2 regions of the Priestia sp. LL-8 genome follow, and region 2 is predicted to be linked to the other one. Evidence: a T-box and tRNA genes for the amino acid it is inferred to sense, from the RefSeq annotation. Region 2 holds a T-box; the other holds one or more tRNA genes.
What was found. A T-box is a leader RNA that pairs with one kind of tRNA and senses whether it is charged. The one in region 2 lies ahead of alaS (alanine--tRNA ligase), so its partner is inferred to be a tRNA-Ala.

Region 1 (7,687 bases), 300 kb from region 2:
AAAGGTCCGTCGAAGAAGGTAACAACCCTGTAGTTGAAACTTCGTTCCCTCTTGAGTGGATCCTGAGTACGGCGGAACACGTGAAATTCCGTCGGAAGCTGGGAGGACCATCTCCCAAGGCTAAATACTACCTAGTGACCGATAGTGAACCAGTACCGTGAGGGAAAGGTGAAAAGCACCCCGGAAGGGGAGTGAAAGAGATCCTGAAACCGTGTGCCTACAAGTAGTCAGAGCCCGTTAACGGGTGATGGCGTGCCTTTTGTAGAATGAACCGGCGAGTTACGATCCCATGCAAGGTTAAGCTGATAAGGCGGAGCCGTAGCGAAAGCGAGTCTGAATAGGGCGTTTAGTATGTGGTTGTAGACCCGAAACCAGGTGATCTACCCATGTCCAGGGTGAAGTTCAGGTAACACTGAATGGAGGCCCGAACCCACGCACGTTGAAAAGTGCGGGGATGAGGTGTGGGTAGCGGAGAAATTCCAATCGAACCTGGAGATAGCTGGTTCTCTCCGAAATAGCTTTAGGGCTAGCCTCATGTTGTGAGAGTCTTGGAGGTAGAGCACTGATTGGACTAGGGGCCCCCAACGGGTTACCGAATTCAGTCAAACTCCGAATGCCAAAGACTTATCCATGGGAGTCAGACTGCGAGTGATAAGATCCGTAGTCAAAAGGGAAACAGCCCAGACCACCAGCTAAGGTCCCCAAGTATACGTTAAGTGGAAAAGGATGTGGAGTTGCTTAGACAACCAGGATGTTGGCTTAGAAGCAGCCACCATTTAAAGAGTGCGTAATAGCTCACTGGTCGAGTGACTCTGCGCCGAAAATGTACCGGGGCTAAACGTATCACCGAAGCTGTGGATTGACATCTTTGATGTCAGTGGTAGGAGAGCGTTCTAAGTGCTGTGAAGTCAGACCGTAAGGACTGGTGGAGCGCTTAGAAGTGAGAATGCCGGTATGAGTAGCGAAAGACAAGTGAGAATCTTGTCCACCGAATGCCTAAGGTTTCCTGAGGAAGGCTCGTCCGCTCAGGGTTAGTCGGGACCTAAGCCGAGGCTGAAAAGCGTAGGCGATGGCCAACAGGTTGATATTCCTGTACCACCTCCCCGCCGTTTGAGTAATGGGGGGACGCAGTAGGATAGGGTAAGCGCGCTGCTGGATATGCGCGTTCAAGCAGTTAGGCTGATGAGTAGGCAAATCCGCTCATCATAAAGGCTGAGCTGTGATGACGAGGGAATTATAGTACCGAAGTTCCTGATTCCACACTGCCAAGAAAAGCCTCTAGCGAGGCGGGAGGTGCCCGTACCGCAAACCGACACAGGTAGGCGAGGAGAGAATCCTAAGGTGATCGAGAGAACTCTCGTTAAGGAACTCGGCAAAATGACCCCGTAACTTCGGGAGAAGGGGTGCTCTGGTAGGGTGTATAGCCCGAGAGAGCCGCAGTGAATAGGCCCAGGCGACTGTTTAGCAAAAACACAGGTCTCTGCGAAGCCGCAAGGCGAAGTATAGGGGCTGACGCCTGCCCGGTGCTGGAAGGTTAAGAGGAGGGGTTATCCTTTGGGAGAAGCTCTGAATCGAAGCCCCAGTAAACGGCGGCCGTAACTATAACGGTCCTAAGGTAGCGAAATTCCTTGTCGGGTAAGTTCCGACCCGCACGAAAGGCGTAACGATCTGGGCACTGTCTCAACGAGAGACTCGGTGAAATTATAGTACCTGTGAAGATGCAGGTTACCCGCGACAGGACGGAAAGACCCCGTGGAGCTTTACTGTAGCCTGATATTGAATTTTGGTACAGCTTGTACAGGATAGGTAGGAGCCTGAGAAGCCGGAGCGCTAGCTTCGGTGGAGGCGTCGGTGGGATACTACCCTGGCTGTATTGAAATTCTAACCCGCGGCCCTGATCGGGCCGGGAGACAGTGTCAGGTGGGCAGTTTGACTGGGGCGGTCGCCTCCTAAAATGTAACGGAGGCGCCCAAAGGTTCCCTCAGAATGGTTGGAAATCATTCGTAGAGTGTAAAGGCACAAGGGAGCTTGACTGCGAGACCTACAAGTCGAGCAGGGACGAAAGTCGGGCTTAGTGATCCGGTGGTTCCGCATGGAAGGGCCATCGCTCAACGGATAAAAGCTACCCCGGGGATAACAGGCTTATCTCCCCCAAGAGTCCACATCGACGGGGAGGTTTGGCACCTCGATGTCGGCTCATCGCATCCTGGGGCTGTAGTCGGTCCCAAGGGTTGGGCTGTTCGCCCATTAAAGCGGTACGCGAGCTGGGTTCAGAACGTCGTGAGACAGTTCGGTCCCTATCCGTCGTGGGCGTAGGAAATTTGAGAGGAGCTGTCCTTAGTACGAGAGGACCGGGATGGACACACCGCTGGTGTACCAGTTGTCTTGCCAAAGGCATCGCTGGGTAGCTATGTGTGGACGGGATAAGTGCTGAAAGCATCTAAGCATGAAGCCCCCCTCAAGATGAGATTTCCCATAGCGCAAGCTAGTAAGATCCCTGAAAGATGATCAGGTTGATAGGTCAGAGGTGGAAGCGTGGCGACATGTGTAGCTGACTGATACTAATCGATCGAGGACTTAACCAAAACTTTAAAAGCGTAAGCTTTGCTCAGCAAACTGTTATCTAGTTTTGAAAGAATAAATCTTTCGAAAAAAAGTATTGCTTTCTTTATGAAATAGTGTATAATGTAATATGTCTGGTGGCGATAGCGAAGAGGTCACACCCGTTCCCATACCGAACACGGAAGTTAAGCTCTTTAGCGCCAATGGTAGTTGGGACTTTGTCCCTGTGAGAGTAGGACGTTGCCAGGCTTATATATCGGAGGATTAGCTCAGCTGGGAGAGCACCTGCCTTACAAGCAGGGGGTCGGCGGTTCGATCCCGTCATCCTCCACCATCGACTATTTAAGTCAGAGATTGCACGCCGGTGTAGCTCAATTGGTAGAGCAACTGACTTGTAATCAGTAGGTTGGGGGTTCAAGTCCTCTTGCCGGCACCATTTTTTCGAGCCATTAGCTCAGTTGGTAGAGCATCTGACTTTTAATCAGAGGGTCGAAGGTTCGAGTCCTTCATGGCTCACCATTTATATTCACACGCGGGTGTGGCGGAATTGGCAGACGCGCTAGACTTAGGATCTAGTGTCTTACGACGTGGGGGTTCAAGTCCCTTCACCCGCATCTTTCATTAATTTCATATATGCGCGGAAGTAGTTCAGTGGTAGAACACCACCTTGCCAAGGTGGGGGTCGCGAGTTCGAACCTCGTCTTCCGCTCCACATATATAAGTCCTGCCGGGGTGGTGGAATTGGCAGACACACAGGACTTAAAATCCTGCGGTAGGTGACTACCGTGCCGGTTCAAGTCCGGCCCTCGGCACCATTTTAATAAGCGCCCGTAGCTCAATTGGATAGAGCGTTTGACTACGGATCAAAAGGTTAGGGGTTCGACTCCTCTCGGGCGCGCCATAAACGGGAAGTAGCTCAGCTTGGTAGAGCACTTGGTTTGGGACCAAGGGGTCGCAGGTTCGAATCCTGTCTTCCCGACCATTTATGGGGCCTTAGCTCAGCTGGGAGAGCGCCTGCCTTGCACGCAGGAGGTCAGCGGTTCGATCCCGCTAGGCTCCACCAATTAAATTAAATAATTGTAACGAATAATATGGCGGTGTAGCTCAGCTGGCTAGAGCGTACGGTTCATACCCGTGAGGTCGTGGGTTCGACTCCCTCCGCCGCTACCATATAAGTTACATTTGTTATAAATATACGGAGGAATACCCAAGTCCGGCTGAAGGGATCGGTCTTGAAAACCGACAGGGGTGTTAAAGCCCGCGGGGGTTCGAATCCCTCTTCCTCCGCCATTTATTTATATCATATTCATATCATCGCGGGGTGGAGCAGTTCGGTAGCTCGTCGGGCTCATAACCCGAAGGTCGCAGGTTCAAATCCTGTCCCCGCAACCAAAGTGGTCCCGTGGTGTAGCGGTTAACATGCCTGCCTGTCACGCAGGAGATCGCGGGTTCGATTCCCGTCGGGACCGCCATTTTGTTTGGCTCGGTAGCTCAGTTGGTAGAGCAAAGGACTGAAAATCCTTGTGTCGGCGGTTCGATTCCGTCCCGAGCCACCATTTTAAGACGGCGATTGTGGCGAAGTGGTTAACGCACCGGATTGTGGTTCCGGCATTCGTGGGTTCGATTCCCATCAGTCGCCCCATCTTAAGTAACGCGGGTGTAGTTTAGTGGTAAAACCTCAGCCTTCCAAGCTGATGTCGTGAGTTCGATTCTCATCACCCGCTCCAAATAATGGGCCTATAGCTCAGCTGGTTAGAGCGCACGCCTGATAAGCGTGAGGTCGGTGGTTCGAGTCCACTTAGGCCCACCATATTCCACAGTAGCTCAGTGGTAGAGCTATCGGCTGTTAACCGATCGGTCGTAGGTTCGAGTCCTACCTGTGGAGCCATACGGAGAAGTACTCAAGTGGCTGAAGAGGCGCCCCTGCTAAGGGTGTAGGTCGTGTAAGCGGCGCGAGGGTTCAAATCCCTCCTTCTCCGCCAGTCGTTTTAAATTTAAATATGGCCCGTTGGTCAAGCGGTTAAGACACCGCCCTTTCACGGCGGTAACACGGGTTCGAATCCCGTACGGGTCATCTTAAAAAGGTTTGCATATATTGCAAACCTTTTTTTATTTGCGCTTTTTTAAAGATTAAGTAAACAGAAATAATAGTTAGGAATAATTACCATGAATTTTCAGAATAAAAAGTAAGTTTCAAGCAGGATTTTCCCTATATCATATGGAATTATTCATAAAGTAATAAAGTATGAAGAGCATGGAATAAAGAGTAATTTTAAAGAACATTTATTCTATTATATTTGCAGAAAAGGTTTATGTTTTTACTATAAAAGGGAATGAGTGGTAAGAAGCGTATATTATGTGCGTATATCATGTTTGAAGTTAAAGGGGTGGCAAAAGTGAATCTAGCGGTTCAGCCTACTGAATTTGATGTTCATTTGTATCACGAAGGAAACTTATTTCGCAGTTACTCTATTTTCGGTGCGCATCAGGTAACGGTAGAAGGAATTGAAGGCGTACGATTTTGCGTGTGGGCACCTCATGCAAAGGGTGTAAGCGTTGTAGGTGATTTTAATAAATGGAACGGTTTTCAACATTCAATGGTTAAAGTTAATGAAGAAGGTATTTGGATGACATTTATCCCTGAATTAGAACAAGGGACTATTTATAAATATGAAATCATCACACAAAGCAATCAAAAAAAATTAAAAGCAGATCCATACGCTTTCTTCAGTGAAGTGCGTCCAAACACTGCTTCTATTGTTTACTCATTGGATGGGTACAAATGGAACGACCAATATTGGCGTAGAAAGAAAAAACAGCAAAATATATATGAAAGACCACTGTGTATTTACGAGCTGCATGCAGGGTCTTGGAGGACTCATGAAGATGGCAGCCTTTATACATACAGTGAATTAGCACAGGAGCTTATTCCTTATATTGCTGAACAAGGTTTTACACATATTGAGTTATTACCAGTCATTGAGCATCCGCTCGACCGATCCTGGGGATATCAAGGAACTGGATACTATTCTGCTACCAGTCGATATGGTACACCTAAAGAGTTGATGAACTTTATAGATGAGTGTCATCAAAATAATATAGGCGTTCTTTTAGACTGGGTACCCGGGCATTTTTGTAAGGATGAACATGGTCTGTATATGTTTGATGGAGAACCTACTTATGAATACAAAAAAGAACCCGACCGTGAAAACTATGTTTGGGGAACAGTTAATTTCGATTTAGGCAAGCCTGAAGTACAAAGTTTTCTCATTTCGAACGCTTTGTTTTGGTTGGAGTACTTCCACATAGATGGATTTCGAGTAGATGCTGTAGCTAATATGCTTTATTGGCAAAATTCTTCTGGAAAAGCAGTAAATGATGGAGCTGTCAGCTTCTTAAAAAAATTGAATGAAGCTGTTTTTAAATCTGATGAAACGATATTAATGATGGCAGAAGATTCAACGGATTGGCCCCTTGTTACAGCACCTACGTATGAGGGCGGTTTAGGCTTTAATTATAAGTGGAACATGGGATGGATGAATGACGTTTTAACGTACATGGAAGCTGGCGTGGAAAGACGTCCCTATCTTCACGATAAAATGACCTTTTCACTAATGTATGCGTTTAACGAAAACTTTATTTTGCCGCTTTCTCATGATGAAGTCGTACATGGGAAAAAATCATTGCTTAATAAGATGCCAGGTGATTACTGGCGCAAGTTTGCACAGCTTCGACTGCTATATGGATATTTCTTTGCACACCCTGGAAAAAAGCTTTTATTTATGGGCGGAGAGTTTGGCCAATTTGATGAGTGGAAAGATTTAGAAGAGTTAGACTGGATGCTTTATGACTTTGACATGCATCGCAATCTTAACGGATATATGAAGGATCTCATCAAGATTTATAAAAGAAGCAAGCCTTTATACGAATTAGACCATAATCCAGATGGATTTGAATGGATTGATGTTAACAATCATCATCAACAAATTTTCTCCTTTATTCGCAAGTCGAAAGAAAATCAGGAGATTTTTATAGTTGTTAGCAATTTTTCTGAGCATCCATATCATTCTTACAAAGTTGGAGTTCCAGTTGAGACAGAGTACATTGAAGTTATTAACAGTGATGACGAAGTGTACGGCGGTTCAGGCATTGTAAATAAAAAGGCATTAAAATCAGTGGATGAATCGTTTCACGGCCAACCTTTTTGCATTGAAATGAATATTCCGCCGTTTGGCATTAGTATACTACGAGCAAAGAGAAAACGAGGGGAGAGAAAACAACATGTTAAAAAAGAAATGCGTAGCGATGTTATTGGCAGGAGGAAAAGGTAGTCGGCTAAGTTCGCTTACAAAAAATCTAGCAAAGCCAGCTGTACCATTTGGTGGTAAGTATCGAATTATTGATTTTGCTTTAAGTAATTGTACAAATTCAGGTATTGAAACAGTAGGTGTATTAACACAATATCAACCGCTAGTTCTCAATTCATACATTGGAATTGGAAGCGCTTGGGATTTGGATCGACGGAATGGTGGTGTCACAGTATTGCCTCCATACGCGGAGTCAGATGGAGTAAAGTGGTATAAAGGTACAGCTAGTGCTATTTATGAAAATTTAAATTATTTGACACAATATGATCCTGAGTACGTACTGATTCTATCAGGTGATCACATTTATAAAATGAACTATGAAAATATGCTTGATTATCATATAAACAAAGAAGCAGACGTAACGATTTCTGTTATTGAAGTACCTTGGGAAGAAGCGAGCCGTTTTGGTATTTTAAATACAAATAGTGACCTAGACGTAATGGAGTTCGATGAAAAGCCACAGCGTCCTAAAAATAATCTAGCTTCTATGGGAATTTATATTTTTAAATGGAGTATTTTAAAAGAATATTTAGAAATGGATGCACGAAATCCATACTCAAGCCATGATTTTGGTAAAGATGTTATTCCACTTTTACTAGATGAAAAGAAAAAGCTAATTGCATACCCATTCCAAGGTTATTGGAAAGATGTAGGAACTGTAAAAAGCTTGTGGGAAGCGAATATGGATTTGTTATGTGATAAAGACGAGCTTAATTTATTTGACTCTTCATGGAAAGTATACTCTGTTAACCCTAATC
Region 2 (7,687 bases):
TTTTCCACATACTGCTCTACGTTTTGTAAAAGCAAAACACTTCCTCCGTTCTCAGAAGTACATTTTACATTATGTTTTCATAACGTTTCATTACTGCAAAATAGTAAGACAACTAGTCTATTATAAGTTTTTTTCGTTTTTACGTAAACCCGATATATTTTAACATAAAAGATGGGGAATGCGAAGTATCGCGATTCCCCAATTTTAAATTTCCAATTATTTTTCGGTATTTTGCTTTTCTTTACCTGTAATATGCTTGGCTTTTTCTTTGTTATGTTCTTCTAACGTTTTGGTAAAAATAACTTTTCCTTCAGGTGTAGCCAAGAAGTATAAATAATCTGTATTGGCTGGATGTAACGCAGCTTTGATTGACATCAACCCAGAGCTGGCAATTGGTCCTGGAGGCAACCCTTTTACTTTATACGTATTGTAAGGAGAGTCCACTTCTAAATGCTTATAAAACACGCGGTCTTTATGCTCTCCTAAGGCATATAAGACGGTTGGATCCGTTTGAAGAGGCATGTCTTTTTCAAGGCGATTATAAAAGACGCTGGCAATTTTTTCTCGGTCGACTTTCGCAGTCGCTTCCTCTTCAATGAGAGAAGACATTGTTAACAATTTATGTGCACTAAATTTTTTCTTCTTCATTTGCCCACTGTACTGACCTAATACATTATTTGTTTTCCCTACCATTTTATCCAATATTTCATCTAACGACACATTTTTATCATAAAAATCATACGTAACGGGATATAAATAACCTTCTAGCGGATGTTTAATATCTTTTTGCATCACTTCATCCGTTACTAAATCTGGATATTTTTCTTTCATTTTATTGACGAATGCCTTATCGTCTAGCTTTTTCATGACTTCGTCTTTTGTAAACTTTGTATTTTTAGCAATGATATCAGCAATTTCGACAAGCTGGCGTCCTTCTGGAATGGTGACACGAATATCAGGTTGTTTTGAAACCTCGCCTTTTTCCATTTTTTCAACCATTTCCCCTAAGCTCATGGAAGGAGAAAATAAATACGTTCCAGCTTGAAATCCAGACACATGGGTTAATTTTACGTAATAGCGAAATGCACTTTTACTTTTAATTAAATCTTCTTTTTTCAATACCGTACCAATCGATTGGACGGAAGAACCTTGTGGAATGGTCACATTTACTTTTTTATTGCTGTTTCGATCCACGGGCGTTAAGCGGGATTGAGCATAGAAAAATGCACCGCCAACTAGTAAAAGAAGTACGATAATTGTAATAAAAATAAGTCGTTTTTTTCTTGAACGATTAGGTGGTAAAAATGTTTGTTGCGACAAGCAGCTTCCTGGTTAAATCTACTTCTGTAAAAGAAGATACAACCAGTTTCACCTCTTTTCTTCTTGGTTTTTTATAAGTATGAACAGAGAGGAGACATGAGATTACGATTCATTCGTATCGCCTATAGGTGTGAGATGGTATCGCTTCCTTAAACTCTCGCCTCTTCTAAAATTTTTCCATGATTTATGTTATTGTCTGCCCAAAGTCTAGTTTCATCCGTTCAAACAATGAATTCTTTTATTAAAATGCACTCTCACACGCAGGAATTATTATACTACAATTTATCTTATTTTTCGTCATTATCATACAATCTGCCCTAAGAATGCAAGGAAAAACCTTTTTATATCTAAAAATAACAGCCGCTATGTAAAAAAAAGCTGATAACAATTGTCATCAGCTTTTTCACTATAATTATTCGCCTTCTTCGTCAAGGAATGTATTAACCATTTCCTCAACCATGTCCCACTCTTCTTCTGTTTCAATCGGTTGAAGCTCACCGTCTTGACCATCTTCACTTGGTGTGAAAGCAGATGCATGAATTTCAATTTCCTCTTCATCATCTTGGTCTGCTCCGATTGGATAGTAAATTACATATGATTTGTTATATTGATCAGAATCAAATGTGAATAAAATTTCGCATAGCTGCTCATTTCCATTCTCATCGACGATTGTAATTTTATTTTCTTCTACGCTCATGTTTGCACCTCATTTTATATTGTAAGCTCTTAGCTTAACTTTTTCTTCAGCGAAAAGCAAGCCGTTCAGTTATTTCACTTCCCTTTTACGTACAAAAGAATATGCAAAAGGGAAATTCATAACTTGTCAGCTAAGGCAAAGCCTGCTGCTTTTCTTACTGTTTGCTGTCTAAGTATCCTTGAAGAATCATAACAGCTGCCATTTTATCGATTACTTTTTTGCGTTTCTTGCGGCTTACATCGGCAGACAGCAGTACTCGCTCCGCTGCCATCGTCGACAAGCGCTCGTCCCACATCATCGTTTCAATGTTAAGTTTTTCTGTGACATTGTCAGCAAACTCAATGCACGCTTCGCCTCGAGGGCCAATCGTACCATTCATATTTTTAGGAAGACCCACTACGATTTTCTCTACGGAATATTCGTCAATTAACTCCTGTAAACGAGGATATGATTGCTCCATCTGCTCATCTGCAATTTTAATTGTTTCAATTCCTTGCGCTGTCCATCCCATTTCATCACTAACTGCCACACCAATTGTCTTGGTTCCTACATCTAATCCTAATACGCGCATTTATGAATCCTTTCGATGCTGTTGTAAATAAGATTTAACAAGTTCTTCAATGAGCTCGTCTCGCTCTAACTGGCGAATTGTGTTTCTCGCATCGTTATGACGAGGAATGTAAGCAGGGTCTCCTGATAACAAATACCCAACGATTTGGTTAATCGGGTTGTAGCCTTTTTCTTGCAGTGCGTCATAAACCGTAAACAATACTTCATGTACGTTTGTTTCAGCTGGCTCATCTTGAAAATTAAATTGCATGGTTTTATCAAATGAACTCACGGTCCCACCTCACTCTCTTAATTTGTGAACACATTGTGCACTATGCTAAGTCTTATTTATATTGTACACCAAGAAAGAGGAGAATTAAACGGATTTAACCCATTCTTCTACAGTGCCAAGTGCTTTTTCAATTTGGCTAGCGTCTTTCCCTCCAGCTTGCGCCATGTCAGGGCGTCCGCCTCCGCCTCCGCCGCAAATCGTCGCTACTTCTTTGACAAGTTTGCCAGCATGATGGCCTTTAGCAATTAAATCTTTTGTTACACCAGCAATAATATTTACCTTTTCACCTTGTGGAGAAGCTAATACGATCACCGCAGATTCTAATTTTTGTTTTAAATCGTCGACCATTGCACGAAGGTTATTCATATCCGTTGCATTTACTTTCGCTGCTAGTACATTCACACCATTAATGTTTTGCACGCGGTCAACGAGATTGCCAGCTTCAATATTGCCAAGCTTTGTAGATAGTGAATCATTTTCACGCTGAAGGTTACGGATTTCTTCTAGTAATCCTTCTACGCGTCCTACTAAATCACGCGGATTGGATTTTACTTTTGCTGCAGCTTCTTTTAGTAAGCCTACTTGATCGTTCATTAACTGATAGGCAGCTTTTCCAGTTACAGCTTCAATGCGTCGAGTACCTGCACCGATTCCCGATTCTGATACAATTTTAAATAAACCGATAACAGATGTATTTGGCACGTGACATCCACCACATAATTCTAAGCTGTAGTCGCCTACTTGTACTACGCGCACGATATCTCCGTATTTCTCACCAAATAGTGCCATTGCACCCATCGCTTTTGCTTCGTCAATTGCTTTGTTTTCAATTTGTACAGAGATGCTGTCCCAAATCTTTTCATTAACGATTTGTTCAATTTTCTCAAGCTCTTCCTGTGTCACTTGACCAAAATGAGAGAAGTCAAAGCGCAAGCGATCCGCTGTTACTAAAGAACCCGCTTGATTAACATGCGTTCCTAACGTATCTTTTAATGCTTGATGCAATAAATGCGTTGCCGTATGGTTTTTCACAATCGCACTGCGGTTTTCTTCATCAAGCGTTGCCGTATATGTTTCACCTTTTAAAAGCTCACCGTTTGTTACAGATACCGTTTGGACATTTTGGCCGTTTGGCGCTTTTTGAACGTCTTTTACTTCAGCTGTTCCTGAAGCACTTTGGATCGTGCCTTGGTCCGCAATTTGACCGCCGCTTTCTGCGTAGAATGGCGTGTGGCTTAAGATGACTTGCGCTTCTGTTCCAGCCTCAGCGCGATCAACAAGCTCACCGTCTACAATAATTGCTTCAACAACTGTTTTTACTTCATTTTTATCATAGCCAACAAACTGACTTGCAACGGTTACTTCACCAAGTACGCCGCCTTGAACTTGCATAGAACTAGAATCTTGACGAGCAGCACGCGCACGCTCACGCTGTGCTTCCATTTCACGTTCAAAACCTGCATGATCAATTTTCATGTTCTCATCTTCTGCATATTCTTCCGTTAATTCAACAGGGAATCCATACGTGTCATATAAACGGAATACATCTTCGCCTTGTACTGTATCACTGTTTTGCGCTTTTTCCTTTTTAATAACAGTTGCCAAAATAGCTAGTCCGTCATTTAACGTTTCGTGAAAACGCTCTTCTTCATTTTTTACTACACGCTGGATAAAATCCGTTTTTTCCTTTACTTCCGGATAGAAATCAACCATGATTTCACCTACTACCGGCACTAGCTCGTACATGAACGGACGATTAATGTTTAACTTTTTAGCATAGCGAACTGCTCGGCGTAACAAACGGCGCAACACATACCCACGGCCTTCATTTGAAGGAAGCGCACCATCACCTACAGCAAATGTTACCGTACGAATATGGTCAGCAATGACTTTAAATGCCGTATCTTGCTCATCATTTGTACGATATTTAGCGCCTGAAATGTTTTCAGTTGCTTCAATAATTGGCATAAACAAATCTGTATCAAAGTTTGTTTGCACATCTTGAATAACAGAAACCATACGCTCTAAGCCCATTCCCGTATCAATGTTTTTCTTTGGAAGCGGCGTGTACGTATTATCAGGATTATGATTAAACTGAGAAAATACAAGGTTCCAAATTTCTAAATAACGCTCATTTTCTCCACCTGGATATAATTCCGGATCAGTTAGATCATTTCCATATGCTTCTCCGCGATCATAAAAGATCTCTGTATTTGGACCACTCGGACCTTCTCCGATATCCCAGAAATTACCTTCTAAACGAATGATGCGTTCTTTAGGCACGCCCATTTTTTCATTCCAAATCTTAAATGCTTCTTCATCTTCAGGGTGAACTGTTACAGATAGTTTATCTGCGTCGAATCCAATCCATTTATCGCTCGTTAAGAATTCCCATGCCCATTGGATTGCTTCTTCTTTGAAATAATCACCGATAGAGAAATTACCAAGCATTTCAAAAAACGTATGATGGCGAGCCGTTTTACCTACGTTTTCGATATCGTTTGTACGAATAGATTTTTGTGCGTTACAAATACGCGGATTTTGAGGAATAACACGACCATCAAAATATTTTTTTAATGTAGCTACTCCACTGTTAATCCATAATAAAGATGGATCTTCATGCGGAACTAAAGATGCGCTTGGTTCTACATCATGGCCTTTTTCTTTAAAGAAATCTAAATACATTTGACGAACTTGTGCTGACGTCAGTTTTTTCATGATTGGTCCTCCTTTAATACTCTTCTTATTTATAGACAAAAAAATGATGACATAAAAGCATCTATTTTCCCTGTGTCCAAAAGTAATTGCTAGTTATTTGCACACAAAAAAACTCTCATCCCTGTAGCAGGGACGAGAGTTGAACTCGCGGTACCACCCTGATTATAAATGCCAAAAGCATTTATCACCTTCATAGCGTTAACGTTGCTGACACGGCAGGTTTTAGCCTGCACTCTGGACTAGCGTTCCGCTGCTCTTTGTTTAGCGCTTCTTTCAGCCAAGGAAGCCCTTCTCTAAAAACCAGTGTGCAACGTACTCGATCCATCATTGTGTTCAAAATATGTAGCGTTTTCTTATGGCGATATTATGACAAATTAACCGCTCTTTGTCAATGTTTGAGCGTATAAGAGCGGATATGCAAAATAGATATTTTAATGACTGCTAAAATTGGCACAGCCAAAATGAGACCCAATACTCCTCCAAACTCTCCTCCTAAAAGGAGCGCAAGCATGATAAACAAAGGATGAATATGAAGACTCTTTCCTACGATAAGCGGAGACAGAACATTTCCCTCTAGAAACTGCAGCACAAAGATAATAATCACAATGGTGATAACCAGTTTTATCGAGATTGTGGCTGCAATAATAGCTGCTGGAACCGCGCCAATAATCGGGCCAAAATACGGGATGATATTCGTTACGCCAATAATAAAGCCTAAAAGAAGTGCATAAGGTACATGAAAGAACCACAGTGCTGCTGTGGCAATCACACCAATAATGAGACAAACAAAAAATTGCCCTCTAATGTAATTGCCGAGCGATTCATTCACATCCGATAAAAAACGTTCGCCTGGTTTGTGCCACTTTTTAGGTGTAACATAAGCTGTTGCTTTCTTAATAGAGGAAAAATCCTTTAGCATATAAAAAACAATAAATGGAATAATGATTAAAATCAAAAAAGAGGTAATCAATGATTTTAATCCTTCCGCCACTTTTGTAAGCCACACGTTGAGCGTAGCCTCTACATCATCAATGCTGCCTTCAATTTTTTCATGTACACCGTTTGGAAGTGAAGTTGTACGATCATGAATCGATTCTACCCAATGTCTATATGTATTCGTAAAATGAGGCAGCTGCTCGTTTAAATCTTTTACTTGTTCCACAAAAATAGGGTACGACTTATAGGCTCCAAATCCGATTCCTCCAAAAAAGATGATGTAGATCAGTAAAATAGCTAGAGGACGAGGCACGCCTTTGTCATGGGTTTTTTCAATAAGCGGATGAAGTAAATATGTAATGAATGCCGCAATAAAAAAAGGCAGCAGTGCTTTTAAAAACATGTAAATAACAGGAAGCCATAAAAACTGAACTTTAAAAAAGACTAATATGCACAGCAGCGCTAATAACAGCAGGCCGAATCTATAGAACCATTTGAATGAGCTATCTTTCAACGTAAACTCCTCCTCTCTTCTATTTTTTGATAAAGAAAGGAGTTTATACATGCAGTTGTCTCTTCTGCCTGTAAAAAAGCACTATTGCAGCTCAGTGCAATAGTGCTTTTTTTATTAGTGAATAGCTTTCATCATACGTTTACGCATTTTTTTCATATTTCTTTTTGTAAACATCTCTCGATCATCTGCCATTTTAAATGCATAAGCTCCAAGACCGAAAGCGACTACTGACGGAATGATTCTGCCCATTGCTCTTCCTCCCGGTAAAAAAGAATTAGAAATTGATTGTACGCTCGTCGTCTGAGAACAAATCATCAAGCGAGCTCAATGTTCCATCTTCTTCTACTTGGTGAGTATTAATTTGTCCTTTTGAAATAGTCATTTCAATAAAACAATTCCAGCAGTAATACTGATTTACACCAATTTTGCCAACGTCAATACTTTTACAGTTTGGACATTTAAACAAAGTCGACACCTCTTTATACGTTCTACTTATATAAACGCATTATGTCCACTTCTTTCCATGTCCATACTTTATTTTCTGACAATTAGCAAAGAAGGATGGCAACAAAGGAGTTTATTTAACTCTTTGTTAGCATGCGAAAGGTTACATAAAATCATACGGCGTAACGTTTTCCATCCCAATATTTGCATCTTTCAT

Region 1: it encodes a tRNA-Ala, which carries the amino acid that the T-box ahead of alaS (alanine--tRNA ligase) is inferred to sense. The anticodon was not compared.

What each region holds. Positions count from the first base shown of each region.
Region 1 covers NZ_JAZAQH010000001.1:4,687,738-4,695,424, reverse strand. The annotation lists rRNA gene U9R83_RS24545 (23S ribosomal RNA) at 1-2,585, shown strand, start outside; rRNA gene rrf (5S ribosomal RNA) at 2,696-2,811, shown strand; tRNA gene U9R83_RS24535 (tRNA-Val) at 2,821-2,896, shown strand; tRNA gene U9R83_RS24530 (tRNA-Thr) at 2,923-2,998, shown strand; tRNA gene U9R83_RS24525 (tRNA-Lys) at 3,006-3,081, shown strand; tRNA gene U9R83_RS24520 (tRNA-Leu) at 3,095-3,176, shown strand; tRNA gene U9R83_RS24515 (tRNA-Gly) at 3,200-3,274, shown strand; tRNA gene U9R83_RS24510 (tRNA-Leu) at 3,289-3,377, shown strand; tRNA gene U9R83_RS24505 (tRNA-Arg) at 3,387-3,463, shown strand; tRNA gene U9R83_RS24500 (tRNA-Pro) at 3,468-3,544, shown strand; tRNA gene U9R83_RS24495 (tRNA-Ala) at 3,550-3,625, shown strand; tRNA gene U9R83_RS24490 (tRNA-Met) at 3,656-3,732, shown strand; tRNA gene U9R83_RS24485 (tRNA-Ser) at 3,760-3,852, shown strand; tRNA gene U9R83_RS24480 (tRNA-Met) at 3,878-3,954, shown strand; tRNA gene U9R83_RS24475 (tRNA-Asp) at 3,959-4,034, shown strand; tRNA gene U9R83_RS24470 (tRNA-Phe) at 4,043-4,118, shown strand; tRNA gene U9R83_RS24465 (tRNA-His) at 4,129-4,204, shown strand; tRNA gene U9R83_RS24460 (tRNA-Gly) at 4,216-4,289, shown strand; tRNA gene U9R83_RS24455 (tRNA-Ile) at 4,296-4,372, shown strand; tRNA gene U9R83_RS24450 (tRNA-Asn) at 4,376-4,450, shown strand; tRNA gene U9R83_RS24445 (tRNA-Ser) at 4,454-4,544, shown strand; tRNA gene U9R83_RS24440 (tRNA-Glu) at 4,565-4,636, shown strand; gene glgB (1,4-alpha-glucan branching protein GlgB) at 4,932-6,893, shown strand; gene U9R83_RS24430 (glucose-1-phosphate adenylyltransferase) at 6,844-7,687, shown strand, end outside.
Region 2 covers NZ_JAZAQH010000001.1:4,387,619-4,395,305, forward strand. The annotation lists gene U9R83_RS22975 (O-methyltransferase) at 1-35, opposite strand, end outside; gene mltG (endolytic transglycosylase MltG) at 217-1,320, opposite strand; gene U9R83_RS22985 (DUF1292 domain-containing protein) at 1,733-2,017, opposite strand; gene ruvX (Holliday junction resolvase RuvX) at 2,172-2,588, opposite strand; gene U9R83_RS22995 (IreB family regulatory phosphoprotein) at 2,589-2,858, opposite strand; gene alaS (alanine--tRNA ligase) at 2,943-5,576, opposite strand; T-box leader at 5,702-5,913, opposite strand; gene U9R83_RS23005 (AI-2E family transporter) at 5,965-7,026, opposite strand; gene U9R83_RS23010 (YrzQ family protein) at 7,141-7,275, opposite strand; gene U9R83_RS23015 (hypothetical protein) at 7,301-7,492, opposite strand; gene recD2 (SF1B family DNA helicase RecD2) at 7,634-7,687, opposite strand, start outside.